DNA from 2 places in the Bradyrhizobium sp. BWA-3-5 genome. Region 2 is predicted to be linked to the other one. Evidence: predicted binding sites of a transcription regulator. Region 2 holds the regulator's gene; the other holds the start of a gene.
The links. Region 2 encodes PhoB, which activates phosphate uptake and scavenging genes when phosphate is short. Its sites were predicted from a motif close to TGTCATNNANCTGTCAT; they were not measured.
Positions count from the first base shown of each region.

Region 1: phnC (phosphonate ABC transporter ATP-binding protein) is a predicted target of PhoB. The motif match lies at 2,253-2,269, and genes of this name have one in related genera.

Region 1 is NZ_CP136626.1:1,977,795-1,992,255, reverse strand. Features, by position in the region: gene phnE (phosphonate ABC transporter, permease protein PhnE) at 1-240, opposite strand, end outside; gene phnD (phosphonate ABC transporter substrate-binding protein) at 309-1,247, opposite strand; gene phnC (phosphonate ABC transporter ATP-binding protein) at 1,323-2,138, opposite strand; gene RX331_RS09530 (alpha-D-ribose 1-methylphosphonate 5-triphosphate diphosphatase) at 2,407-3,597, shown strand; gene RX331_RS09525 (DUF1045 domain-containing protein) at 3,619-4,323, shown strand; gene RX331_RS09520 (RidA family protein) at 4,313-4,660, opposite strand; partial or broken gene RX331_RS09515 (NAD(P)/FAD-dependent oxidoreductase) at 4,679-5,689, opposite strand; partial or broken gene RX331_RS09510 (DUF3300 domain-containing protein) at 5,684-6,356, opposite strand; gene RX331_RS09505 (TAXI family TRAP transporter solute-binding subunit) at 6,441-7,769, opposite strand; gene RX331_RS09500 (HAMP domain-containing sensor histidine kinase) at 8,002-9,834, opposite strand; gene RX331_RS09495 (hypothetical protein) at 10,004-10,288, opposite strand; gene RX331_RS09490 (DUF2092 domain-containing protein) at 10,285-11,085, opposite strand; gene RX331_RS09485 (hypothetical protein) at 11,168-11,584, opposite strand; gene RX331_RS09480 (HlyD family secretion protein) at 11,595-12,827, opposite strand; gene RX331_RS09475 (hypothetical protein) at 12,820-13,266, opposite strand; gene RX331_RS09470 (hypothetical protein) at 13,428-13,880, shown strand; gene ppk2 (polyphosphate kinase 2) at 13,922-14,461, shown strand, end outside.
Region 2 is NZ_CP136626.1:685,864-700,324, reverse strand. Features, by position in the region: gene RX331_RS03265 (OpgC domain-containing protein) at 1-1,153, opposite strand, end outside; gene apaG (Co2+/Mg2+ efflux protein ApaG) at 1,392-1,787, shown strand; gene RX331_RS03255 (Hsp33 family molecular chaperone) at 2,048-3,052, opposite strand; gene argF (ornithine carbamoyltransferase) at 3,270-4,196, opposite strand; gene RX331_RS03245 (aspartate aminotransferase family protein) at 4,196-5,404, opposite strand; gene RX331_RS03240 (GcrA family cell cycle regulator) at 5,908-6,420, shown strand; gene phoB (phosphate regulon transcriptional regulator PhoB) at 6,612-7,322, opposite strand; gene phoU (phosphate signaling complex protein PhoU) at 7,333-8,049, opposite strand; gene pstB (phosphate ABC transporter ATP-binding protein PstB) at 8,063-8,884, opposite strand; gene pstA (phosphate ABC transporter permease PstA) at 8,881-9,726, opposite strand; gene pstC (phosphate ABC transporter permease subunit PstC) at 9,728-10,717, opposite strand; gene pstS (phosphate ABC transporter substrate-binding protein PstS) at 10,913-11,923, opposite strand; gene RX331_RS03205 (ATP-binding protein) at 12,064-13,365, opposite strand; gene RX331_RS03200 (lysylphosphatidylglycerol synthase domain-containing protein) at 13,410-14,461, opposite strand, start outside.

The sequences.
Region 1 (14,461 bases), 1.3 Mb from region 2:
CCAGACCCTGGTGTGATCATCCAGCGTCAGGATGCGGTCGAAGTAACTGACGAAGTTTCCGAAGTAAGTGAACAACGTCCGCAGGTTCACTTCGGACCCTATCGCCGCAAGCACCAGCGCTAGCGCGAACAACACCATCGAGAACAGCGCGCGCAGGCGCTCGCGCCGCACCGCCATGCGATAGGCCTCGTTGAGGCCCGCAAGCTGCTGCTCAGGGAGGATGGAAACGGCGCTGGTCATGTCAGGTCGGGAATTTAAGGAAAATGGCCGGGTCGTTGCCGCCCGGCCGAGTCCTTATCACCCTTTGATCACGACGCCTTCTTCTTGCGCAGGGCGTCGACGAACTTAATCAGTTCGATGGTGCCGTCCCAATCCTTGGTCGTGGCGGGATGGAAGCCTTTCTTCTGGCCATCGGAGAGGCGATCGAACGCCGCCTTGTCCTTCGTCGGTGCTTCGGCGAACGCCTTGGCAATCGCGGCTTTCAGGTCCTCAGGCAGGTCCGTATTGTAGGCATAGGGACCGTTGATGATCGGCGCCGATTTGTGAACGATGCGGAAATCGTCCTTCTTCATCGGCGAGCCGTCGGCATTCTTCAGCATGCCCTTGTGCAGCATCTGGGCGAGGGTCGAGTCGTCGTCGGAGGTCCACTGATTGGCGGCGACGTCGACCGTGCCCTGCGCCAGCGCCAGCATCGCGTTCTCGTGGCTGCCGGTGAAGACGACCTTGCCGAAATACTGCTCCGCGTCGGGAATGCCGAGCTTGTTCAGCTCGAAGCGCGGCACGTTATTGCCCGAGGTCGAGTTCGGATCGACGAGGCCGAGATTCTTCGCCTTGACGTCGTCAATGGTCTTGTACGCGCTCGACGCCTTGACGAAGAACACCGAATAGTAGCCGGTCGAACCATCGGCATTGATGTCGTTGGCGAACGCGTCCGTCTTGACGCCGGTCAGCCGGGCACGCGCGAACGAGGCCGAGCCATAGCTGGCGATATGGATATTGCCGGCGCGCTGTCCCTCGATGACCGCGGCGTAGTCATTGGCGATGCGCAATGTCACCTTCACGCCGAGTTCCTTGGAGAGATAATTCACGAACGGCGTCCAGCGTTCGGTTACGCCCGAGGCGTTCTCAGCCGGTACCACCGCAAAGGTCAGCTCCGGATATTTGCCTTTCCAGTCCTGCGCGGAAGCGGCTGTGGCAGTGAGGACCAGCGCGGCTGCGCCGGCGAGCACGATACGACAGTTGAACATGGGTTTGCCTCTCGTTTGTGATTACGCCCTGACCGGCTGCGATACGCGCCGGCTACCTGTCTTGATGGATCGCCTTCAGGCCGCAGCGGCGGTGTCCAGTGCCGGGATGGCCGCAGCGTCAGGCACCTCCACTGGCGCGCTCCCCATCACGTCATTGGCTTCGAGATCGTAAAGCTCGCGGGCAATGCGGTCCGTCAATGCGGCCGGCGCGCCGTCGAATACCACGCGGCCTGCCGCCATGCCGATCAGCCGGTCGCAATAGCTGCGCGCCAGGTCGAGCGAATGCAGGTTGCAGAGCACGGTGATGCCGAAATGCTTGTTGATGCGCAGCAGCGCGTCCATGACGATGCGGGTATTGCGCGGATCGAGCGAGGCGATCGGCTCGTCGGCGAGAATAATGTCCGGCTCCTGCACTAGGGCGCGCGCAATCGCCACGCGCTGCTGCTGGCCGCCGGAAAGCTGGTCGGCGCGCTGCGCGGCGAGCTGCGCCATATCGAACTGCTCGAGCGCCGACATCGCCAGCGCCCGATCGGCTTCCGGCCAGAGTTGGGCCAGCGAGCGCCATGCCGGCATTTCGGCGAGCCGTCCCATCAAGACATTGGTGAGCACATCGAGCCGGCCGACCAGGTTGAACTGCTGGAAAATCATGGCCGAGCGCGCGCGCCATTGCCGCAGCTCACTGCCGCGCAGCGCCGTGACATCTACGCCATCGAACAGGATGCGGCCTTCGGAAGCGTCCGCGAGGCGGTTGATCATGCGCAAAAGCGTCGACTTGCCGGCGCCGGACCGACCGATCACGCCGACAAAGCTGCCGGGCGCAACCGAAAACGACGCGTTGTCGACCGCGGCTTTTGCGCCGAAGCGGCACGTCAGACCTTCAACCACCAGCATGCAATGCTCCACTCGCGTCTTGCTGGATCGATCGCTAAAGCAGGGATTTTACAGTTGTGTGACGGCCCGCTACGCTGCGGCGATCGTCCACAGCCCGCTCTTTCGTCATCGATATGTCATCGTCCCGTCATCAAACCCGCTGAAGACGTGGCCCTGACCGTATCGCCCGTCCACGGAAGTTCAGGATGGCCAGCAAGCAGCTATCGATCCAATCGACCGAGACGGCCTCGGCTGAATCGATTCACAGCAAACGACAAAGTGCGACATCGTGACCGATATTATCGTTGAAGGCGGCCAAGCGCTGCTGGGTGAAGAATTCGTCGAAACCTCGCTTCTGGTTGCGGGTCGCGACATCAGCGCGATCGGAAGCGATCTGAGCCATAGCGCCATCGCCATCGATGCGCGCGACCTGCTGGTATTGCCCGGCATCGTCGATATCCACGGCGATGCCTTTGAACGGCAGATGATGCCCCGACCGGGCGTGGACTTCCCGGTCGACGTCGCGCTCGCCGACAGCGACCGGCAGGCGATCACCAACGGCATCACCACCGTTTTTCATGCCACGACCTGGTCGTGGGAGCCGGGGCTGCGCAGCGGCAATAATGCGCGCCTGCTGCTCGAAGCCATCGAGAGCTTGAGGCCGAAGCTTGCGGCGGATACTCGCTTCCATCTGCGCCATGAGACCTACAACCTCGATGCGGAAGGTGAGATCGGGCAATGGCTCTCGGAGGGCCGCATCGACCTGTTCGCTTTCAACGACCACATGGATTCGACGGTGGCGAGCCTGAGCAAGCCGGAGAGGCGCAACCGCATGGTCGAGCGCACCGGGCTGTCCGGCGAGGCATTCGACGAGTTGGTGCAGCGCGTCGTTGCACGGGCGCATGAGGTGCCCGCCTCAATTTCGCGTCTAGCCGGAATGGCGCGGGCCGCCGGCGCCAGAATGCTCTCCCATGACGACGACAGCCCCGAGATGCGAAAGGCCTTCCGTGCACAGGGCGTTACGATCGCCGAGTTTCCCGTCAACGAGGCAACCGCCCAAGAGGCGGCTGCAGCCAGTGACTTCATCGTCTTCGGCGCGCCTAACGTGGTGCGCGGCGGCAGCCACACCGGCTGGACCAAGGCCTCCGACATGATCGAGAAGGGCCTCTGCAGCGTGCTGGCGTCCGACTATTACTATCCGGCGCCGCTGCTCGCGGCTTTCCGCCTGGCAGTCGACGGCGTCCTGCCGCTGGCGCAGGCATGGCAGCTGATCTCGGCAGCGCCGGCACAGGCTGCGGGCCTTGCCGATCGCGGCAGGCTCGCCACGGGACACCGCGCCGACCTTATTCTGGTGGATGACGAAATTCCGCTGCGCCCGCGCATTGTCGGCGTCATCGCCGGCGGCAGGCTGGCTCATCTGACGGACGCCGGTCGCCTGGTGCATGCCCCGGCATCGCGCAAGGCGGTTGCGGCGGCGTGAGGCCTCTCTAAAGTCCGGCGGATGGTGAACTATCCCCGCTACGCACTCTACTTCGCACCCGAACCCGGCAGCGCTCTCGACTGCTTTGGCAGAGAGCTGCTCGGCTATGACGCGTATCAGGGCATCGACGTGCCCTTCCCGCGTGAGGCGGGATTGCCTCCCGCGTGGCGCGAGATGACGCAGGATCCGCGCAAATACGGCTTCCATGCCACGTTGAAGCCGCCAACGACTCTGGCGCCGGGCAGGAGCGAAAACGAGCTGATGGCCGCCTGCGCGGCCTTTGCCTGCACACCACGGGCCGTTCCAGCCATCAAGCCTGTGGTCGACGCCATCAGCGGCTTCATCGCGCTGGTGCCTGCCGAGATGCCGGCCGATCTCGAACGCCTCGGCGCCGACTGCGTCCGCGAATTCGACTCCTTCCGCGCGCCGCTGACGGAGGAGGATCGTGCCCGGCGCAATCCGTCAAAGCTGACGCCGCGGCAGCGCGACTACCTCGACCGCTGGGGCTATCCATACGTCTTCGAGGAGTTTCGCTTCCACATGACACTCACCGGCCGGCTGGATCCGAGCCGGCACGCGCCCGTTCTCGCGATGTTGCGGGACCGTTTTCGGGACAGCGGCGTGCGCGACCTGGCGGTCGATCGAATCGCACTGTTCCGTCAGGACGGATCCGACCAGCGGTTTCGCGTGATCGGCAATTGGCCGCTCACGGCGCTCAGCCTTTGAGCGCGGTGACCACGACCTCAATCAAGGCCCCGCCGCCGAGATCGGCGACACCAACCGTCGCCCGCGCCGGCAATTCGCTACCGAAGAATTCGGTCCAGACTGCGTCCATCTCCTTCTTCTTGGACAGATCCGTCACGAAGATCGACGCGCTGACGACGCGGGATGTATCTGTCCCAGCTTCTTTCAGGTAACCGGCAATTTTGCCGAGAATGTTGCGGGTCTGCTCGCCCATCGAAACGCTGGTGTCGTCGGCGATCGTGCCGCCGACGAAGACAAAGCCGTTGGCTTCGACGGCGCGGTGCATGATCGGCGTGCGGATGTTGCGGGTGATGTTCACGATGTCCTCATATTGGTTCTAGGGTGTGAAGGAGTGAAAGCGGGCGATGCTGAGCTCGCCGATCCGCGTCTGGGTACCGCCGCTGACGATCAGATCCGTCATCATCGCGCCGGCACCGGTGCCGAGCTGGAAGCCATGCAGCGAAAAGCCGAACTGATGAAACATCCCCGAATGGCGGCTGCTCGGACCAAGCACCGGCAGCTCATCGCGCGTCCGCGCCTCGATGCCGGCCCAGGCGCGGACAATGGTGGCGCTGCGCATGACCGGAAAGAGCTCGAACACGGTCCGTGCACTGACGGCCAGACTGCGCCAGTCCAGCACGGTCTCGTTTCGATCCTGATCCGGCGTTGCCAGATGTCCGCCGCCGATCAGCACGGTGCCGTTGCCGAACTGCTTGAAGGAGAGTTTGCGGCCGCGCAGGATGACCACGGGATCGATGAAGTGCGGCACGCGGGAGGTGATCATCAGCATCGGCGCGACGGTCTCGACCGGCACCGGCTCGCCAAGATCGGCAGCAATGCGCCCGGCCCAGGCGCCGGCGGCATTGACCAGCACCGGCGCGGCGTAGGTATCGGCGCCGACGTCGACCCGCCACAGCCCGTCTTGCTTTCGAATGTTGGTCGCTGCAACACCCTCGCAAACGGTTGCGCCGAGCGCGGCGGCCTTGCGGCGGAAGGCGGTAGTGGTTCTGGCGGGATCGGCCGCGCCATCGCGCCGCGACACCACGCCGCCGGGGCAGCTCTCGGTCACCGCCGGCACCAGCCGCCGCAGCTCCGGCCCGTCGATCAGCTCTTCATGGATGAAGTCCAGCGCGTTCAGCGCGGCGACCCGCGCGCGACAGGTATCAAATTCGGCGTCGTTTTCGGCGACCAGCACCTGGCCGTGGCTTTCGAAGCCGCAGGCGTCGTCGACCAGCTCTTCGATGCGCTCCCAGATTCCCATCGAGCGGATCGAGAGCGGGATCTCGGCAACATGCCGCGCGAGCTGACGAACGCCGCCGGCATTCACCCCGGAGGCATGGCGACCGGCCGCAATCACGCCGGCGCCGATATAGGACGGATAGCCGAAATAATAGGGCGGATAGGCCGCATACGGCCACTCGCCATAGACGGTGGCGGGATCGTAATAGGGCACGTACATGGTGTCCGGCTGCGCCTGCTCGATCACGATCACGTCCTGCTTCTGGACGCTCACCTTCTGCTGCTTGTTGGTGACGAGCTTGTTGCGCGCCTGCGCTTTCGCGCGCAGCCTCTGGATGGCGTCCATCACATCGGGCTGTTGCGCCAGCACGGCGTCGCCGAGATCCTTGGTCCAGTCGATCTTATCGCTCATCATCGCGATCACATCGGGCGTCGAGACCAGCGCCTTGACGCTGTCGTCCCAGGCCTGCTTGTCGACCGCCGCCTTCAGCGCATCGCCCTTCAGGCCCTTGTTGCCCTTCACCCAGCGGTCGGCCTGCACCACCTCCAGCGGATAGGTCGACGCCGCAAGCACGTTGGCGAGCAGTTCATCCGGATACAGCGCGATCGGCGCGACCAGGGCCTCGAGCTGTTCCGGTTTCAGCAGGGTTTGCTCGGCTGGCGGCTGCGCCGATGTCTTGGCTCGGCGCAGGCGGGGTGGCAGGTGTTTGGGCTGGCGCGGTGGCGGGAATAAGCAGCAGCGCCAGCGCAAGCAGCATTGTGTTGCAACGAGACATCGTCGCCTCCATCCTGTCCTTGCGCGGAAGCTTCGAGCCGCGCGCAGCCCGGAGGTTTGACAAAGATCAAGGGAATCCGCCCGATCAGCCCGCGCGCGGCACTTCCTTCTGCTGCGTTGCAAGGGCGATGCGGCGGTCATGAATCAGGTTTTCCAGCCGGTGCGCCGCCACATTCAGCGCGACCGCCTCCCGCGCTTCCTTCTCGCCCGCGGCCTCCTTGCCGCGCTGGCCCTGCAGCACACGGTCTATCTCCCCTTCAATCTCATCGAGTTCGGCGAGGCTGCTGCAGACGCGGATGCGCCGGCCGAGCGCATAGAGCGCGTCCAGCGCCTCCTCGCGTGTCTGCAGACGGTCCGCGCGCAGGAACTTCCAGGCGGCGGCGAGCACGGAGGCGAGCCCGCCCAGGATCATCGGCGCGAGGAAGATGACGTTGCCCCATTTATCGAGGAAGCTTTCCTGCGTGCCGTTGTAGAAGGCGGCCGCGCCCGGATGCAGCGGGATGTAGGCGGACGCATCGGTATCGGGCGTCGAGATCTGGCCGAGCAGCGGGTATTCCGGCAGCAGGTCCCGCCGCGCACTCATCAGGGATTCCGTCAGGTCCGCGATGAGGTCGCTATCGAGCTTCTTCTGCGCGACCAGATAGAACGAGGTTCGCAGCGTCGTGACGTCATCGGCCGGGTTGGGTGGAGAGCCGCGCAAGGTGCCTTTCGGCACGTCGAAACTCTCGTAGGCGCGATCCTTTTCGGCAATCGCCCCGGCGGATTCGATCGGAATCAGCACCGGCCCCGATTTTGCACCCTGCGGAAACAGCCCACGCAGCAGCGCGAGGTATTTCTCGGCGAGCGGCATCATGATCAGGACCGCGCGCACCTCCTTTGAGTCGAGCGCGCGGCGGACGTCCGGCGGCGCCAGATTCTTGAACGTCACGCCCGACCGCGTAAGGTCATATTCGTCAGTAAGGATCTTTATCAGCCGCTTGTTGCCATCGACGCTGATCACACCGACGGTAGCGCGTTTCAGGCTCGCCATGTCAGTGATGGCGGAACCTGGTGGCGCGACCAGCAGCACCACCGCGTGCGCGACGATGGCAACGGCCTGCGCCTTCGAAAGATCGCCGACGTCACCCCTGACCACGGCGAGGTCCACCTTGCCGGAAGAAAACGTGTTGGCCGCGTCCAGCGCGCTGCCCGCCTCCACCATCGCAAGCCGCACCGGCGCCTTCTGTTGCGCAAGCTTGCTTGCCAGTGCCGACACCACCCGGCTCGCCTCCCCGTCCAACGACCCAACGGCGATGGTCAGCGTCGTTGGCCGGGAATACCAGCGCCATGCAAACAGGCCGGCTCCCGCGACCAGGACGAAGATTCCGGCGACCAGCGTGACCCGCATCCAGATGGGCAATTTGGCCGGATCCATGCGTGCTCACTCGATCAATTCGGGACCCGCAAGCAACGCCGGACGCACCCGGCGCTGCGGGTTTTGCGGGTCCCAAGGGGATGGGATCAATCGAGGATGTCGAAAGGATTGATCCAGATCAAGAGACCGCAGGGCAGGTACGCATGCGTGCGGGCTGCCAAGGCGGTACAGGACCCTTGTGCGGCAAGCCCGCGCGCAACGGTGATGTCCACTGCCGAACGCGCACTCGGCATCAAGATGCCGCGAGGGCGCTAGGCGCGAGCGGAAGACGGATACGAAATACCGTGCCCCGCCCGGCGCGTTTCTCCGCGGAAATCTCCCCCTCATGTGCTTCGACGATCGTCCGCGCGATGGAAAGGCCCATGCCCATGCCGTCCGGCTTTGTCGTATAGAAGGGCTCGAAAATCTCGTCACTGCCGGCAACGACGCCCGAACCATTATCGACGACCTCGATTTGAGCAGTATCGCTGTCGCGGGCAGTCCGCACGGTGACCTTGCGCTGCGACTTGTCGAGGGCAGCCATGGCGTCGGTCGCGTTCAGGATCAGATTGAGCAGTACCTGCTGCAACTGGATGCGGTCGCCCTGCACCGGCAGGGGCTCGGCATTGAGCGCGCTTTCGACCGTGACCGCCCGGGCATGGGCCAATCCTGAAACCAGGTCGAGACTTTCGTCGACCACCCTGTTGAGATCGATCTGCCGGAGTTCGAACGGCGCGCGTTTCAGAAGACTGCGCAGCCGCCGGATCACCTCGCCGGCGCGCTGATCGTCGCGCCTTATGTCGGAGATGATTTCCTTCAGCTCGGCCATGTTCGGCGACGGCGCGCTGAGCAGCAGTTGCGCCGATTCCGCGTTGACGAGGATGGAACCGAGAGGCTGATTGAGTTCATGCGCAATCGACGTCGTTAGCTCCCCCGCCATGGAATAGCGATTGACGTGCGCAAGCTCTGCCATGCGCCGCCGCGCCTCGACCTCGGCCAGACGGCGGCGGCGGCGCTCATATAAAAGGCCCGCGATCAGCATGGCCTGCAACAAAACAACAGAACTGACTGTCGCCACTTGCCAACGATATGTTTCCCAGGCGGACGGCTCTCGAAAATAAACCTGGCTGCCAGGCGGCAGCTGGCTTTCGGCGATGCGCCAGCGCTGGAGCTGCCGCCAGTCGAACTTCGGCGTCTGGTAGCCCGAGGGCGGCGTCTTGATATCTCCTGCCTTCTCTCCGCCGAGAATACGAACAGCCACGGCAGCCGTGTTCCGGCTCCCTTCTGACACCGAGTGCATCGGGCCTCCGACGATTTCTTGACCGAAGAAGCCGTCATCGTAGGAAAAGATCGGCGCATTGGCCACAGCGTAGAGTTGCTTGAGTCCCGTATCCCCCTCGTAGACGACGCCGGCAGCATCCACATTCATCAAATGCCAGAAGATCGCACTATCCGGCGGAAGCGAGGCGGCCTCCTTCAGAATGGTCTCGTAAGGCGTATCTTGGAACCACAGGAAACGCACCCGGTCTCGTAACGGCCCGGCCTCCCTCTGCATTTCGCCTAGCCAGTACTTCTCATTTGGAGAGACACCGTTGATGACCACAATGTTCTTGGTCTCAGGCAGGAGGCGGAGAATTGTATTGAAGGAGCCGACGAAATCATGCTTCACCGCTACTACGGTATCGTTTTCGGTGAGGCTTTCGAGGCGGATACGGCGCTCTTCGACGGCTGTCATCAGGATCGGCACTGCTGGGAACAGCCGACTGCGGTGCCGCTGTACGAAATTCGCAGCCGGGGCGCCAATGCATATGATGATATCCGGTCGATGCTTTGCGTACAGCGCGCTCAGATACTCGACGAATGGCGCTTCCGGATCTTCGTCGCTCCACCGGGCTGTCACCAAGGAATGGTCCTGGATGTCCAGCATCCATTGCGACTGCCGGGTCAGTTCCGAGCGTATTGTCCTTGCATATTGACCCCACGGCCTGAAATCATTGCCGAACGAGTGAAGGATCATCACTCGCTTGGCTTCTGGTACAGCCGCGTTCGCAGCCGCATGAAACAACATGCCGGCGAAAAACAGCAAGCAACCGCACCAGATTGCTCGTATCCGATGCCCATTGCCGCTTCGAAGCGCATCGCGTCCCTTCACCGCCCTGCGTATCCTGCTGCACAGAAAGGATGACGCCATTGCAGCATGATTCAGTGCGCGAGGAAACTGCGCGAATGCGTGTTCGACGGCAGCGATTTACCGTCTAGCATCGTGTCACCACCCGGCCGTAGGCATCGACCGCCTGGACGCAGCCCGAACCGTAATAGGCTCCGGCGGCCGCCGCACCGGCGCCAACAGCGACCGCGCGCCGCGTCGTTCGGCGTGCCACGCCGGCGTAGCTCATCGGTGTCAGCGGACGCCCCACGCGCGCCTCCGCCGAGGCGACCAGGCTTTTGTCGACAGCCGCCTGTCCATTCCAGAACAACCCGCCAGCGAAAGCAATAGTGGCTGCGGTGGATACGATCAGTTTACGCGACAGAATGGTCATTTCTTCGCTCCTGCAACTGTGCCGGGGGGAATCTCGTCGAATTCGATCATGGCCGTGGAGTCGAGCGCCACTTTGGTCGCGTCGGCCGGCGGGTTGAACGTGAAGTCGGCATCGGCGTTGGCGTCCGTCTTCCAGTCCCTGATCCTCAACGTGTATTGCGGGGCGCCGGTAACCGTCTTGCTGGTGATCACATACTTGCGCGGTACCGGCTTTGCGCCGGTCTCGATCCAGATCTGCCAATCGGTATCGGGGCCGCGGAAGGCGAGATGCTCGCACTCGACGCCATCCACGACGCGTTGGCCGATATGGCTGCCCTGGGTCACGTTGGCCATCAACTCGTCATAGGAGTTGGACAGCAAGAGATCCGCACCCGGCAGGCCGGCGCTCGAATGGCCATGCAGCGCGTCGATCATCTTGTCGGTGCCTCCGGCAACATCGGCCTGAACATAGGATTTCGCATTGTTGCCGTAGAGCGAAACCGTCTTGCCGTCATAGACCAGTTCGACATCGGCATAGCCGCCGGTGCGGCGGACGCGTAGCTTGTCAGGCCGATTCATCTTCATCTCGCCGGAGCTCGTGAACTGGATCTTCTGCAGTTCAGGCGTGACAACTTCGACATCGCTGTCGAATTTGGCCGAGAGCGATTTCTGGCTCGCCAGATAATCCGACATCGCTTTCAGTACCTTGGCGGGATCGTCGGCGCGGGCGCCATTGCCTGCCGCGACCGACAGAACAGCAATGACGGCGGTTGCCGCCGAAAACCGGAACATGGTCCGAAGACGTGATCCTTGGGTCATTAGGTTCCTCCCTGGAATGCGCGCCATTTGAGCGCGCATCCACGGGGACCACCCTTGACATGAATCAAGCCGACACCATCCGCTAAGACGCGGGGCAGCGCGCATATTTGATTTCCATGCCTGCGATCCCAGGGAACATCCGGATCACGGTGTTGGCGTCGACTTCTCTGAGGCTGAATTGCACATTCTGCAGCATGATGTCGGAAGCGCAGGCCGCGAGCAGGTTGATGTCAGCACCTTCGTTCTTCTTCGCCTTGATCCGGCAGCGCGCATACTTGCCGGTGATCTGATCGCCTTCGATGATGAAACCGCCGCCATAAACGTCCGACATCTCGGCAAACGTCACCTGCGCGCCCTTGTGAACGAAAACCTTGGCGCAGTTCTCGGCATCGCTCGCCCAGGCGCCATCGAGGTCGAAGGCTATGGCGGCATCAGCCATGATGAAGCATGCACCTGCGAGCAATACCGAAAGCGCAGCATTTCTGTGCGTCGATCTCATCGCCTTCCCCTCAGTGGCCGCTCATCACCAGTGTCTTGATCGGCAGCAGCAACGCCTGGATGCGCAGCAACAGCGCATGCACGAGCCCGGTCGCATCGACGGCATGCAGGGCAAAACCCTTCAGCGCGCCGGTCTTGGGGTCGGCGATCACGTCGTGATTGCTGGTATAGGCATTGACGATGCAGCTCGAGCCCGGCGTCACACCCTCAAGCCCGCCCTTATAGAGCGGCTCGAGGAAGGCGAGGATCGTGCCCGGCTGCCTCAGGCTTTGCGGATCGACCAGTTGCTCACCCGAGCGGAACTGACCCGCGGCGATATAGTCCTGAACATTCGTGACCACGAGCGGAATGATGACCCAAGGCCTCGAGATGCAGGTCGCTTCCGCGATCATGCCCGGCTTCATGACCTGCGCCTCGATCTGCCCGAAGCCGGCCTGCAGCACGCTTCGCCCGGCGCCCTCCGGGATCAATACACCCGCGGGCCGCATCAACTGATTCACAATGTCGCCGGTACGAACCAGGAATTGTTCGACCCGGCCATCGACGCCGGCACGCACAAAGGTCTTGTCGAGATCGACCTGCGCCTGCGCCTGTGCGGCCTCGGCGCTCGCCTTCTCCGCCGGCAGCAGAGTCGAGAGGCGCAATGCGGCTGATTCCCTCACGGCATTCGCCGCGTCGAGGCCGGACTGCCGCTGATCGACCAGTACCTGCAATTTCTCGATATCGCGCTGCGGCACGATGCCGGGATTGCGGCGCTGCAGCTCGCTCTTCACACCCAGTTCGTCCTTGGCCTGCTGCAGGTTGGCTTTTGCTTCTCCGACCTGGGCCTCCGCCTTCACGACATCAGCGCGCGCGCTAATGAAGGACGCTTCAACCTCGGCGACCTTGCGCTTTGCGGTTTCCAGCGCGGCGGCCTGCTTGGAGGCGTCGAGCCGGAACAGGACATCGCCCTTCTTCACTTCCTGGCTGAATCCGACGTTGACCTCGGCAACGCGGCCGGAACCTTCCGGCAGAATCGGCACGGTGCGGAAATAGATCGCCGCCGACGTCGTCGAAGGATGGTAATAGAAGATCATCGTGATCAGCGCGATCGTCAGCATCAGGCAGCCGGTGATGCCCCAGCGCAGCTCATACCAGACGGAGAAGAAGGTGATCTCCTTGCCGAACCGTTTGCCCTGCGCATAGCGGCGGTAGAGATAGTCCGGGACGATCGTCACAAGCGAGCAGATCATCAACTCAAGCATGGCCGCTCGCCTCCTCCTTCGCAACCGCTCTGGCAACGGGATGCGCGACCGGCTTGGTCTCGGCCTCGGGAGGCTCGAGATTGGGCCCCTCGGGCGCAGCATCTGCTATGCGCTCGACCGATCCGGCAATGCTGCGCAATGGCGTCGTGAAATCCGGCAGATCGATCATCGCCAGCAGCAGGCCCGCGATCCAGAAAATATGCATGTGGGTAAAAAGCGAGATCAGGCCGAGAACGGCGACGATCTCGAATTGCATCTTGTGCGTCCTGTGCGCCATGCGCTCGGGCAGGCTGTGCAGCTTCCAGTACAGGGTGCCGACCCAAAGAACGGTCGCGACGAGGAAAATCCCCATCACCAGCATCAGGGTGTCCGACCCGTCCGGGCCAGGAATGAAAAAGGGCAGATGGTTCGGGGCCAACGGATGCATCTGGTCGGTCAAGTCTCGTCTCCCCTCTGGCTCCATGGGTGCGCCGCCGCCGTATCAGGCACTGTGCGGTTTATGCCCGGACGAGGCTTGATCTGAATCAAGAAGTGCCCCGCGGCGGCCGCCGTAACGTTGGAACACAGGAGCAGCATACGCCCATTCAGGAGAACCCTGCCATGCCCAAAATCGACGATCTGATCCCCAACGCGAAGGACATTCAGAAGCAGGCGGCCCTGAAAGAGGCCCAAAAAGCTGAGGAGCACGCCAAACGCATGGCGGCGGCCGAGGCCGAGAAGCGTGCGCTGATCGACCGGCTCAGCAAGCCGTCGGGCCTGTCTGAGGATGAGAAGGTGCAGCTCGCCTCTACCGTGATCCAGCGCGCAGTGCGCAACGGTCTGACCGAAGTGCAGGTCTATCGGTTCCCGAATACGCTGTGCACCGACCGCGGCCGCGCGATCAACCAAATGGAAGCGGGCTGGGAGAAGACGCTGACCGGAATTCCGAAGGAAATCTACCAGCTTTGGAGCGATTATCTGCAGCCCCGCGGCTATCGCATCAGCTACCAGATCATCGACTTTCCCGGTGGCATGCCTGGCGATATCGCCATCACCCTGAGCTGGGACGGCTAGCCGTTCCGCGTGCGGTCACAAGTCGAGCGGGATCATCGCCCATGGCCAGTGAAGACGCTTCGCCGAAAATGAAGCGGAAAGCATACGAGAAAGAGCTCCGCAAGCTGCAGGTGGAGCTCTGTCATCTGCAGGAATGGGTGAGAGCCAAGAAGCTAAAGGTGATCATCCTGTTTGAAGGCCGCGATGCCGCCGGCAAGGGCGGCACGATCAAGGCCATCACGGAAAAGGTCAGCCCGCGGGTGTTTCGGGTCTGCGCCCTGCCCACGCCGTCCGACCGGCAGAAGAGCCAGCTTTTCCTGCAACGCTATGTCGAGCAGTTCCCTGCCGGTGGCGAGATCGTGATCTTCGACCGCAGCTGGTACAACCGCGCCGGCGTCGAATACGTGATGGGATTTTGCAGTCCGGAGGAGCACAAGCGTTTTCTGAACCTGTGCCCGCAGGTCGAGAAGTTCGCCGTCGATGGCGGCATCATCTTGATCAAGCTGTGGCTCGAGGTCGGGATGGAGGAGCAGGAAATCCGCTTCAAGGCACGCATCGAGGATCCGCTGCGGCAGTGGAAGCTAAGCCCGATGGATACTGAA
Region 2 (14,461 bases):
ACGCCATGCCCCACATGGCGAGGATTCCAACTAGGCTGACGAGGGCGTGCGTGAGGGCCCCCCCGCCGACTTCGGCCAGCACGAAATGCCCCGCAAAGGCCAGGAAGACGCCGAGGCAGAATATCTCAAGCGAATGCTGGCCGCAGAGGATCAGTGGTCGCAGCCAAGGCGATTTGAGCCCTGACCAATTCCTCGGCAGGAAGCGCACGGTAAGCGCCGCCAGCGCCAAAAAATGGGCAAAGCGCAGCACGTCGAGATCCGTCTTGGTGATCGGATACATCCACTGTTCGAGCCGCTTGGGCATCAGGAAGCTGAGCTGCGGGATGTGCCAGGTCAGCGTGACGAAGAACGCGAACAGCAGATAGGCAACGCAGATCCACAGCGTCACCTGCGAGGACAGGATGGCCGACATGCGCTGCGCCCCGCCGAGCGCGCACCAGGCGCCGAACACGAACAGCAACTGCCACGCAAACGGATTGAAGATCCAGAAGCCGCTCGGATAGGCCGTCAGGTACCAGTCGAACTGCCAGGTCAGCGCGTAGAGCAGCACGGACAACGCCAGTCCGATGTCCGCCCGCCACTTCAACAGCCACAGGATAACAGGCAAGAACAGCATCAGCACAATGTAGAGCGGCAGCACGTCCATGTTGACGGGGCGAAAGCGCAGCAGCAGCGCCTGGACGATGGTGACGTCGGGCTGCTTGAGGAAATCCATGATGCCCATTTCTTCGCTGTAGAGCGGGTTTTCGAAACGGGTCGCGACATAGGAAATTTCCGCCAGGAAGATCGTGAACAGGAACACATGGGCGACGTAGATCTGCCAGACCCGCCGCATGATGCGCGCGGTCGCCACGACGAACCCGGCCTCCAGCATCGCCCGGCCATAGACAAAGGCGGCGGTATAGCCGGAGATGAAGATGAAGATCTCGGTGGCGTCGGAAAATCCGTAGTTGCGGATCGTGAACCAGGTCAGGATATTGGTCGGCAGATGGTCGATGAAGATCAGCCACAGCGCCATGCCGCGAAACAGGTCGAGCCGCAATTCGCGCTCTCCGGTGACCGGCAGCGCAATCGCCGGGGCGGCGGCCTTGACGTCGCCGGCTTTGGCATCGCTGAGAGGCGTTCCGGCAACTGGATCGGCAATGGACGACATCGGGCACCGTTGGTTGAGCTTTGACGCGTGCACTGTCCGGAAAAGATAATATCGGCCCGCAGCTTGCACACAAGATACGCCAACAGCAGATACGGGGCCGGACCGCGCGCGGTTGCGCTCTAGAGCGGAACTGTGTTGAAACCGCGGTCAGGCAAGCGACAAACCGGATGGCGTGGCGATTGGTTCCGCCGGTTTTCCCGGCTATGATAAGGCGCAGGATTTCCGGAAATTTGCTCGCATGTACCGCGCCGTCACCCGCCAGATCGAAGTTACCGTCGAACCAAACTTCCTGCCGGAGCGCTCGTCGATCGATCGCGGTCAGTATTTCTGGTCCTACACCATCGTCATCACCAATACCGGCGCCGAGACCGTGCAGCTTCGCACCCGGCACTGGATCATCACCGACGCGACCGGGCGCAAGCAGGAGGTTCGCGGCGAAGGCGTGGTCGGCGAGCAGCCGGTTTTGGCGCCGGGCGAGCGCTTCGAATACACCAGCGGCGTGCCGCTGCAGACCGCCTCCGGCTTCATGACCGGACGCTTCCAGATGGTCAACGAAGGGGGCGAACGCTTCGAGATCGACGTGCCCACGTTCTCGCTGGATAGCCCGGATAACGGGCGGCGAGTGTTGAATTAGGGGCAGCCCTCGCCGTTGTTGCGAGATGGCGATCAACCCCGACTGTCATCCCCGCGAAGGCGGGGATCCAGTACGCCGCGGCTTCTCGGCTCGAGCACTGGCGTCTCTGGAATAATGTCAAAGCCGGGCGATGACAACCGAATGTGAGGCGGCGACTAGCGAAATCGATGCGTGCCCACCATCAAGCAACGCACTTGGTGAGAGATGGTGGGCACGTTGCTTGCGCTCCTTTGCGCACCCCACGAAACAATGACTGAGCGCTACTCCTCGACGCCCGCTTCGTGGGGCGTGAACTGGTAGACCGAGGAGCAGAACTCGCAGGTCACCACCACCTTGCCGTCTTTGACCATGTCGGCGCGGTCCTTCGGCGCAAAACTCTTCAGCATGGCCGAGACCGCCTCGCGCGAGCAGGAGCACTGCGCGCGCAGCGGCAGCGGCGTGAACACGCGCACGCCGCGTTCGTGGAACAGGCGGTACAAGAGACGCTCGCCCGACAGGTCGGGATCGATCAGTTCGACATCCTCGACGGTACCGATCAGCGACTGGCCCTCGACCCAGGCATCGTCCTCGGCGACCTGATGCGCTTCCGTGCCCTCAGGCGCATCGCCTGGATGCAGATCGGCCTGCCGCGCCCGCTCGGGCGCCTTCGGCAGGAATTGCAGCAGCATGCCGCCGGCACGCCAGCGATGCTTGCCGCCGTCGCCGCCGCGCCATTCCTCGCCGACCGCAAGCCGCACGCGGGTCGGGATCTGCTCGGAGCGCAGGAAATATTCATGCGCAGCATCTTCCAGGCTGCCGCCGTCGAGCGCGACCAGGCCCTGATAGCGGCTCATGTCGCCGCCCTGATCGATGGTCATCGCCAGATGGCCCTTGCCGAGCAACTGGCCGGACGTCAGACCGTCCTTCAGGCGCCGCACGTCGTAGCGCGCATAGGCGCGCAGGCGATCGGGCGACTGGAAATCGACGATCAGGAACGACACCGGGCCATCGGTCTGCGTCTGCAGGATGAAGCGGCCCTCGAACTTCAGCGCCGAGCCGAGCAACGTCGCCAGCACGATCGCTTCGCCGAGCAGCTTGCCGACCGGCGTCGGGTAATCATGCTTCGTCAGGATGTCGTCGAGCGCGGGGCCGAGCCGGGTCAGCCGCCCGCGCAGGTCGAGCGCGCCGACCTCGAACGGCAGCACCGCATCATCGACGGGAATGGCCGACGGCGCGCGAACGGGCGCATCGCCAGCGATTTTCATGTCGGGGGATTGTGAAACCATGGCGCTCTATCTGGGGTCTGAGAGGGCAAAGCGTAAGGGGTGAAGAGCGGAACGTTGAGGGCCGTTCAGCTCTCTCATGTCCCGGACGCGGTGCAGCGTGTAACGCTGCTCCGCAGAGCCGGGACCTATTGTGCATGCAGCGAAATGGGCCCCGGCTCTGCAGCGCACTGCTTGCGCGCTGCGCTGCGTCCGGGGAACGCAAGTCGCGAAGATCCGCCTACGCTACTTCGTTGAAACACCAGGCCAGAATGCCCTTTTGCGCATGCAGGCGGTTCTCGGCCTCTTCGAACACGACCGATTGCGGGCCGTCGATCACCTCATCGGTGACCTCCTCGCCGCGATGTGCAGGCAGGCAGTGCATGAAGATCGCCTCCGGCTTGGCCAGCGACATCAGTTTTTCGTTGACCTGGTAGGGCTTCAGCACGTTGTGACGGTGCTCGCCCTCCTTGTCGCCCATCGACACCCACGTGTCGGTGACGACGCAATCGGCGCCGCGCACGGCGGCTTCCGGATCGGTGCCGAGCACGATCGGCGCGCCGGTCGCCTTGATCCAGTCACGCATCGCCTTTTTCGGCGCGAGCTCCGGCGGAGTAGCGACATTGAGCTTGAACTTGAAGCGCTCGGCCGCGTGCGCCCAGGACGCCAGCACGTTGTTGTCGTCGCCGGTCCAGGCCACCGTCTTGCCCTCGATCGGCCCACGATGCTCCTCAAAGGTCATCAGGTCGGCCATCACCTGGCAGGGATGCGAGCGCCGCGTCAGCCCGTTGATCACGGGCACGGTGGCGTGCGCGGCGAGCTCCAGCAGTGCATCGTGGTTGAGGATGCGGATCATGATCGCATCGACATAGCGCGACAGCACGCGCGCGGTGTCGGCGATGGTCTCGCCGCGGCCGAGCTGCATCTCGGCGCCGGTCAGCATGATGGACTCGCCGCCAAGCTGGCGCATGCCGACGTCGAACGAGACCCGCGTGCGGGTCGAGGGGCGCTCGAAGATCATCGCCAGCGTCTTGCCTTCGAGCGGCTTCTTGTTTCTCTCGTGCGCCTTCAGCTTAGCCTTCATGTCGGCGCTCAAGGCCAGCATGTTGCGCAGTTCGTCTAACGGCAGCTCGTTGATATCGAGGAAGTGACGGACGGACTTGCTCATCATCCCGCCGCCTTCTTGAGCTGTGTAGCCGACAACGCGGCGCAGGCGCTTTCGAGCATCTGAACGGACTGGTCGATCTCGGCCTCGCTCACGATCAGGGGCGCGAGGAAACGCACGACATTGTCGCCGGCGCCCACCGTCAGCAGTTTCTGATCGCGCAGCGCGTTGACTAGATCGCCCGACGGCACCACGGCCTTGACGCCGACCAAGAGCCCCTCACCGCGCACTTCCGAGAGCACGGCAGGATAGCGGTCGACCACGGAGGCGAGCTTCTGTTTGAGCAGCAGCGACATCTTCTGCACATGGTCGAAGAAGCCGGGTTTCAGCATCACGTCGAGTACGGCATTGGCGGCAGCGATCGCCAGCGGATTGCCGCCGAACGTCGAGCCGTGCGAGCCCGGCGTCATGCCGGAGCCGGCTTCCGCCGTCGCCAGCACTGCGCCGATCGGGAAACCGCCGCCGAGCGCCTTGGCGAGCGACATCACATCCGGCGTCACGCCGACGCGCTTGTAGGCGAAGAGATCGCCGGTGCGGCCCATGCCGGTCTGCACCTCGTCGAAGGCGAGCAGCAGGCCCTTCTCGTCGCACAGCTGGCGCAGCGCCTTGAAGAAGGCCTGCGGCGCCGAGCGCACGCCGCCCTCGCCCTGCACCGGCTCGATCAGGATGCCGGCAGTCTGCGGGCCGATCGCCTTCTTGACGGCTTCGAGATCGCCATGCGGCACCTGGTCAAAACCGTCCATCGGCGGGCCAAAGCCTTCGAGATATTTGGCGGAGCCGGTGGCAGCGAGCGTCGCCAGGGTGCGGCCGTGGAACGCGCCTTCGAAGGTGATGAGGCGGTAGCGCTCCGGGTGTCCCTTGGAAGCATGATAGCGGCGCACCACCTTGATCACGCCTTCCATCGCTTCCGCGCCGGAATTGCAGAAGAACACCAGGTCGGCAAAGCTCTGCTCGCAGAGCCGCGCGGCGAGCTTCTCGCCGTCGGGCGACTTGAACAGGTTCGACATGTGCCAGAGCTTTGTCGACTGCTCCTGCAGCGCCTTGACCAGATGCGGATGACAGTGGCCCAGCGCGTTCACCGCAACCCCCGAGGTGAAGTCGAGATAGCGCTCGCCGGTGGTCGACGTCAGCCAGCAGCCCTCCCCGCTTTCGAAGCCGAGATCGACCCTGGCGAAGACGGGGAGCAGATGCGACGTGGCGCTATTGGTCATGACGATCACTTGAAGTTGGAGACCTGCCTTCAAGACCTGCCGCGGAGCACACGCGTGCCTTGGCGCGAAGGCGGCAACAGCCGGTCTTGCGAAACGAAACGTGCCGCCTCTTAAGGGCGGCACGTGAGAGGTATTCTATGTGCGCGCGGGGCGCTGTCAACACGCCATGGAACGGCCGTTCCTGCAGTGCAGGATGGCAAAATCCGTAGGATTGCGGTGTGGTGGAAAACACGCAGTGCAATGCCTAGATGTCAGAACATGTGGACGTTGAGGCCCGGACTCTTGCGCCCGAGTCACGCCATATTGTAGCTTTTGGACTGTCGGGTACGACATCTCGTGCGGCAGTTTTGATCCCTTAAGAGTCTTTTGTGAAAGCGTAAACGTTCGGGCGCCCTTCCGCGCCCGGCGAGGGCTAAGGGATTCTGACCGCAGGGATTTTTGAGACGAATGACCCGCGGGCGCTGCCCCGAATTTGGCCGGCGCGACGCGAAGGGAAACATACGATGACGGTATTGACCTGGTCCGACGATCGCGTCGAGCAGCTGAAGAAGCTCTGGGAAGCCGGTTTATCGGCCAGCCAGATAGCCGCGGAACTCGGCAATGTGACGCGGAACGCCGTGATCGGCAAAGTGCACCGCCTAGGCCTGTCCGGCCGTGCCAAGAGCCCCTCCTCGGCCGCGCCGCGGCAGCGCAAGGCGCGCCCCGCCGCCCAGCAGATGATGCGGGTATCGCGGCCGGTGTCGCGCGGCAACACCGCGCTCGCGCACGCCTTCGAGGTGGAGCTGGAGCCCGATCCGGTCGCCTTCGACAATGTGGTGCCGATGAGCCAGCGGCTGTCGCTGCTCGAGCTGAACGAGGCGACCTGCCACTGGCCGGTCGGCGATCCCGCGAGCCCCGAGTTCTTCTTCTGCGGCGGCAAGGCGCTCACCGGCCTGCCCTACTGCGCGCACCACTCGCGCGTGGCCTATCAGCCGGCCGCCGATCGGCGGAGGCAGCAGCCGAAGCAGACGCGGTAAGGGCGAGCTGCCTCAATGAGGTCGTCCCCGCGAAGGCGGGGACCATAACCCCCATTGTCTGTGGTTATGCCGAGCTGGAGCTCCAGCGCATTTCAAAAATCGAGATTTGTGGTTATGGGTCCCGGCTCCTGATGCGCAATTGCGCATATGGGCCGGGACGACAGTGATGCGAGCCGAGATACCGCGGAACGCTACTGTGGCTGCTCCGCCTTCGCGAACCGGTCATCCAGCGCATAGCCCGCGCCGCGCACGGTGCGGATCGGGTCCTGCTCGCGGCCGGGGTTGAGCAGCTTGCGCAGGCGGCCGATGTGAACGTCGACGGTACGCTCGTCGATATAGATGTCGCGGCCCCAGACGCTGTCGAGCAGTTGCTCGCGGCTGAAGACGCGGCCGGGATGCTCCAGGAAAAATTCCAGCAGGCGATATTCGGTCGGGCCAAGATCGATCTGGCGGCCGGAGCGCGCGACGCGGCGCTTCTCGCGGTCGAGCTCGATGTCGCCATAGGTGAGCACCGTAGCAAGGCGCTCGGGGCTGGCGCGCCGCAGCAGGCCCTTCACCCGCGCCAGCAGTTCCGGCACCGAGAACGGCTTGACGATGTAGTCGTCGGCGCCGGTCGCGAGCCCACGCACGCGCTCGCTTTCCTCGCCGCGCGCGGTCAGCATGATGATCGGCAGCTGCTTGGTCTCGGGCCGAGCCCGGAGGCGGCGGCACAGCTCGATGCCTGACAGGCCCGGCAGCATCCAGTCGAGCACGACCAGATCCGGCACCCGCTCCTTCAACCGCGTATCGGCATCATCGCCGCGGGCGACGGTCTCGACCTCATAGCCTTCGGCGTCGAGGTTATAGCGCAACAGCGTGGTCAGCGCTTCCTCGTCCTCGACCACCATGATGCGTGCGCTCATCCTGTCATCCTCAGCTATTGGGAATGGTCGCAGCAAACGTCGTCATGTCGCCCTTCGGGCGCTTGTCGAGCATCTGCTGTCCCTCGATCATGTAGAATACGGTTTCCGCGATATTGGTAGCGTGGTCGCCGATCCGCTCGATGTTCTTGGCGCAGAACATCAGGTGAATACAGAACGAGATGTTGCGCGGGTCTTCCATCATATAGGTGAGCAGCTCGCGGAACAGCGAGGTGCAGATGGCATCGACTTCCTCGTCGCCCTTCCACACCGCCATCGCGGCCGGCAGATCGTGCGCTGCATAGGCGTCCAGCACCGACTTGACCTGCGACTGCACGAGGTCGGTCATATGTTCGAGGCCGCGCATCAGCTTGAGCGGCTGGAAATCGTTCTCCAGCGCCGAGACGCGCTTGCCCATGTTTTTGGCGAGGTCGCCGATCCGCTCAAGGTCGGTGGCGACGCGCATGGCGCCGACGATTTCGCGCAAGTCGATCGCCATCGGCTGGCGGCGGGCGATGGTCAACACCGCGCGCTCCTCGATCAGATGCTGCAGGCGGTCGATCTCGACGTCGGAGGCGACGACGCGCTTGCCGAGCGCAACATCACGGCGCACCAGCGCGTCGACGGATTCGGTGATCATGCGCTCAGCCAGGCCGCCCATCTCGGCGACGAGACGGGTCAGTTCCTGAAGGTCGCTGTCAAATGCCTTGGCGGTGTGTTCGGAAGCCATCTCTCAAATCTCCTCAACCAAACCGGCCGGTGATGTAGTCCTGTGTGCGTCGATCGCCGGGCGAGGTGAAAATCTTGTTGGTGTCGTCGAATTCGATCAGCTCGCCAAGATACATGAAGGCTGTCTTGTCCGAGACCCGCGCCGCCTGCTGCATGTTATGCGTGACGATCGCGATGGTGTAGTCCTCCGACAGTTCCTGGATCAGCTCCTCGATCTTGGCGGTCGAGATCGGGTCGAGCGCGGAACACGGTTCGTCGAACAGAATCACCTCGGGTCGCACCGCTACCGTGCGCGCGATGCACAGCCGCTGCTGCTGGCCGCCGGACAGCGACAGCCCGCTGGCATTGAGCTTGTCCTTGACCTCGTTCCACAGCGCGCCGCCGCGCAGCGCCTTTTCGACGCGGTCGTCCATCTCGGACTTCGAGATCTTCTCATAGAGGCGGATACCGAAGGCGATGTTCTCGTAGATCGTCATCGGGAACGGCGTCGGCTTCTGAAACACCATGCCGACGCGGGCGCGGAGCAGGTTGAGGTCGAGCTTGGGATCGAGGATGTTGGTCTGGTCGAGCAGCAGCTGGCCGGTGGCGCGCTGGCCGGGATAGAGATCGTACATCCGGTTGAAGATGCGCAGCAGCGTGGACTTGCCGCAGCCGGACGGGCCGATGAAGGCAGTGACGCGGTTGGTGCCGAGCGTCAGGTTGATGTTCTTCAGCGCGTGGTGTTCGCCGTAGTAGAAGTTGAGGCTACGGACCGTCACCTTCGGCGCGGCTTCCGGCAGCGGCAGCTGCGGGGCTGGGCCGGTCGCGGTACTTACGGATACGGAGAGTTCGGTCATTTGGATGTCCTCTCGGCGCCAAGGATGCGCGCGCCAATATTCAGGGCCAATACGGTGAGCGTGATCAGGAGCGCCCCGGCCCAGGCCAGCTGCTTCCAGTAGGCATAGGGGCTCTGCACGAAATTGTTGATGGTCACCGGCAGGTTCGCCATCGTCTTGGTGAGGTCGAGGCTGAAGAACTGGTTCGACAGCGCGGTGAACAGCAGCGGCGCGGTTTCACCGGCGACGCGGGCGGTGGCGAGCAGCACGCCGGTGATCAGGCCGGCGCGCGCAGCGCGGTAGGCGATGCGCCGGATCACCAGCGAGCGCGGCATGCCGAGCGCGGAAGCGGCCTCGCGCAACGGATTCGGCACCAGCCCCAGCATGTCCTCGGTGGTGCGCACCACCACGGGGATCACGATCACGGCGAGCGCGAGACAACCGGCGATCGCCGAGAAGCCGCGCATCGGCACCACGACCGCGCCATAGATGAACAGGCCGATGATGATCGAGGGCGCACTAAGCAGGATGTCGTTGATGAAGCGGATCACCGAGGTCAGTTTGTCGTGCTTGCCATATTCGGCGAGATAGGTGCCCGCGAACAGGCCGAGCGGCGCACCGATGCCGACGCCGATCGCGGTCATGATGATCGAGCCGATGATGGCGTTGCGCAGTCCCCCCTCGGTCGATCCGGGCGGCGGCGTATCCTGGGCGAAGACGGCGAGATTGAGCCCGGTGAGGCCGTTGTAGAACAGCGTGAACAGGATCAGCGCCAGCCAGGTGACGCCGAATGCCGCGGCCCCAAGGCACAGGAACTTGATGACGATGTTCTTGCGGCGGCGGGAAGCGTAGATTGCGTTCATGTCAGTTCCCCGCCTTCTTTTCCAGACGCATCAGCATCAGCCGCGCGGCGGCAAGCACGAAGAACGTCAGGATGAACAGCAAAAGGCCTAGCAGGATCAGGCCGGACTGGTGCAACCCGTCGCTCTCGGCGAATTCGGACGCGATCGCCGCCGAGATCGTGGTGCCTGGCGCGAAGATCGAGGACTGGATCTTGAACGAATTGCCGATGATGAAGGTGACCGCCATGGTCTCGCCGAGCGCGCGGCCGAGCGCCAGCATGACGCCGCCGATGACGCCGACGCGGGTATAGGGGATGACGACGCTGCGGACGACTTCCCAGGTGGTGCAGCCGACGCCGTAGGCGGCTTCCTTCAGGACCGGCGGCACCGTCTTGAAGACGTCGACCGAGATCGAGGTGATGAAGGGCAGCACCATGATGGCGAGGATCAGCGAGGCGTTGAACAGGCTGAGATAGGACGGGGGCCCTGCGAAGATCGCGCCCAGCACCGGCACGCCGTCGAACAGGTTGATCATGAAGGGCTGGAAGGTGTTGGCCAGGAACGGGCCGAGCACGAAGAAGCCCCACATGCCGTAGATGATCGAGGGGATGCCGGCGAGCAGCTCGACCGCCAGCCCGATCGGGCGGCGCAGCCACATCGGGCAGATCTCGGTGAGGAATACCGCGATGCCGAGGCCGACGGGGATCGCGATCATCATCGCGATGACGGAGGTGATCAGCGTGCCGTAGACCGGGCCGAGCGCACCCAGAACCGGCGGATCGGCCGACGGCGCCCAGCGCTGCGTCGTCAGGAATGCAAAACCGTATTCCCGGATCGCCGGCCAGGCACCGACGATCAGCGAGAGAATGATGCCGCCGAGGATCAGCAGGACCGAGATCGCGCAGATCCGCGTGATCCAGTAGAAGGTGACGTCGCCGACCTTGAACGCGCTGAGAGCCCTTGCGCGATCGTAAGGTCCGGCAGCTTCGATTACGTCGCTTTCAACCGCCATTTCTGCCACGCCCGATCCCCTTTACTTCTATTCGATCCGGTTCGATCCGTCTCGTGCCCCGGATGCAGCCCGGCGCATGAGCGGTGCGCTGCTATGCCGGGGGCCATCTTTTTGACGCGTTCTTGGTGACGCGTGGGTCCCGGCTCTGTGGGTGCGGCGCGTTGCGCCGCACTGCGTCCGGGACATGAGATCCGGTCAGCTCTTGATCTCGGCCGACCAGGTCTTCTCGATCAGCTTGACCACCGATTCCGGCATCGGGATGTAGTCGAGCTCTTCGGCCATCTTGCCGCCCTTCCCGAACGCGTATTTGAAGAACTTGATGGCTTCCTGCGAGGCGGCCTTATCAGTGGCATCCTTGTGCATCAGGATGAAGGTCGCCGCGGTGATCGGCCACGACGCATCGCCGGGCTGGTCGGTGAGGATCACGTAATAGCCGGGCGCCTTGGCCCAGTCGGCGTTGGAAGCGGCCGCCTGGAACGCTGCGATGGTCGGCTGCACCGTCTTGCCGGCCTTGTTAATCATCGCCGCATAGGTCAGCTTGTTCTGCTTGGCGTACGCGTATTCGACGTAACCGATCGCATTCTTGGTCTGGCCGATATTGCCGGCAACACCTTCATTGCCCTTGGCGCCAACGCCGGTCGGCCATTCGACCGCGGTGCCGGAGCCGACCTTGGCCTTCCACTCGGCGTTCGACTTCGACAGATAGTCCGTGAAGTTGAAGGTGGTGCCCGAACCGTCGGAGCGGCGGACCACGGTGATCGCGTCACCCGGCAGCTTCAGCTTCGGGTTGAGCTTGGCGATCGCGGCATCGTCCCACTTCTTGATCTTGCCGAGATAGATGTCGCCGAGCACTTCGCCCGACAGCACCAGTTCGCCCGGCTTGACGCCTTCCAGGTTCACGACCGGCACGATCGCGCCCATCACCATCGGCCACTGCACGAGGCCGTCCTTTTCAAGCTGCTCGTGCTTGAGCGGCGCGTCGGTGGCGCCGAAGGTCACGGTCTTGGCCTGGATCTGCTTGATACCGGCGCCGGAGCCGATCGACTGGTAGTTCAGGCCGTTACCGGTCTCCTTCTTGTAGGCGTCGGCCCATTTCGAATAGATCGGGAAGGGAAACGTCGCGCCTGCGCCGGTGATGTCGGCAGCGAAGGCTGACGTCGACGCGGCGACCAGGCCGGCGGCGACGATTGTCCTGATGAAATTCATGGTTGGTCTCCATCTTGGTGAGCGAAGCGCCGGTGCGCCCGATTGCGCTCACACCGCCCGTGTAGGAGCGGTCGATAGAGCTTTTACGAACGTTGGATGACAGTTGGATGACAGCAACAAGCGGTTGAAATTGCTTGTAATCAGGCTGACGCCGGGGGCTTCGCCTGGGGAAAACAGGCGGTAAACGTCGCGCCGTTCCTCGGCACGCTTTCGATCAAAAGACGGCCGCGATGACGGTTAAGAATGTGTTTCACCAGGGATAAACCGAGCCCGGTTCCGCCCTGCGCGCGGCTGTCGCCGACATCGACCCGGTAAAAGCGCTCGGTCAGCCGCGGCAGGTGCTCCGGGGCGATGCCGGGGCCGAAATCGCGGACCATGACGCGGACTTCCGGCCCGCCATCGGCCGCCGTGGCCTCCTTCAGCGAAACCATCACCCGTCCGCCGGAGGCGCCATATTTGAGCGCGTTCTCGATGAGGTTTTCGAACAGGCGCAGCAGCTCCTCGCGGTCACCCGCGATCGGCACCGGCGCGGCCGGCAGATCGATTTCGATTTCGACCTGGCGCTCCCTGGCGAGCGGCTCCAACCCATCGGCGACCTGGCGAATGATGGGGACGATATCGACCGAGGATTCGGGCTGCACATGCGCCGACAATTCGACCCGCGACAGCGACAGAAGATCGTCGATCAGCCGCGCCATCCGCGTCGCCTGCGCATGCATGATGGAGAGAAAGCGCTCGCGCGCCTTGGAGTCCTCCTTGGCCGGCCCCTGCAGCGTATCGATGAAGCCGGACAAAGCGGCCAGCGGGGTGCGCAATTCGTGGCTGGCATTGGCGACGAAATCGGCGCGCATTTCCTCGACCCGCCGCAGCGGCGTCTGGTCGTGGAAGGTCAGCAGCATGCATTTCTCGGTGCCGCCGAACGTCGTCGGCACCGGCACCGGCGTGATGATCAGCTCCATCCAGCGGTCGACCGGCCCCTGATCGAGATAGCTGGCGCGGCGCGGCTCGGTGGTGACGATCGCCTCGCGCAGCGCGGTGACGATCTCGGGCGAGCGCAGCGCGAACTGCGCCAGCTCGTTCTTGCGCAGCGCTGGCGCAAGCTGGGCTGCCGCCGCATTGAGATGGATGACGCGCCCGGCGCGGTCGAGCAACACGGCGGGATCCGGCATGCCTGATACGACCGCGCTGACGGCGGCGGTCTCCACGGGGCGCACCGCGCCGACATCCTCGCGGGAGCTGACGCCATCGTGCAGCCGCCATGGCACCAGCGCCGCCGCGGCGATGCAGATGAAAACGGCCAGCGCACGCGCCAGCGACAGATCGGCCAGCAGCACCAGCGCGCACAGCGCAAAGCCCGCCGCGAGCAGGATGATGGCCGAATGCCTCAGCCGGTCCGGCCAGGGTGCAAAGAAGGAGGCAGAATGAGAATCGTCAACCGCCATGGCGCAGGCTTTCTTCCTCTAAAGCTGAGGCGCCCGCCGCGTCATCAGGTGCCCGTTTCCCCACGCTCGCGCACATAGACGGCGGCCTCATGCCTCGGCGGCTGGGGGTCGGCAGCAGGCGCCAATTGGCGCAGGCGCTTCGAACGCGCGCCGATGATAATCTCCCTAAGCGTCAGCAAGATTACAGAAATGACAAACGGCCCGATATAATAGAGCACGCGGAACAGCAGCATGCCGGCGAGCAGTTCCTCCCGGTCCATCTGCCAGAGCCCGACCAGCATGGCGGCATCGAACACGCCGAGCCCGCCCGGCGAATGGCTGGCAAACCCCAATAGCGTCGCCGAGACGAAGATCACCGCGACCACGACGAAGCCGATTTGCGGCTCGTCCGGCACCAGCATGTACATGGCAAGCGCACAGAAGCCGAGATCGATGATGCCGATGGCGATCTGCAGCAGCGTCAGCGGGCCGCCCGGCAGCGTCACCGTCCATGGCCCGCGGCCGACGCCACGGGGCGCGGCCCAGACCCAGGCCACATATCCGAACAGGGCGAGGAGGATGCCGAACGCCGCGATGCGGTTGAGCCAGGGCGGCAGCTGGTCAATCGAGGCGGCCGCCTCCGGATGGTAGGCGATGCCAAGGCCGAGCACCGCGGCATTGCCGAGCCAGAAGGTCAGCCCGGCGAGGAAGCAGATCTTGGCGACGTCGATCGCATTCAGCCCCCAGGCCGAATAGATGCGGTAGCGCACCGCGCCGCCGGTGAAGACGCTGGCGCCGACATTGTGCCCGATCGAATAGGAGGTGAACGCAGCCAGCGCGTTGATGCGATAAGGCACATGGCGCTGGCCGATGGCGCGGACCGCGAACCAGTCATAGAAGGTGAGCGTGAAATAGCCCGCTGCGACGAACAGGGCCGCCAGCGCGACCTGGGTCGGCTCGGTGCTCTTGATGGCGTCGATCACCTCATTGGTGTCGATGCCACGGAGCATGTGATAGAGCACGTAGCACGCAACGGCGATCACCGTGATGCTGATCAAGACCCCGAGCTTGTGCAGGACCTGCTTCTGGCGCAGAAACGAGATCGCCCTGCGTATTG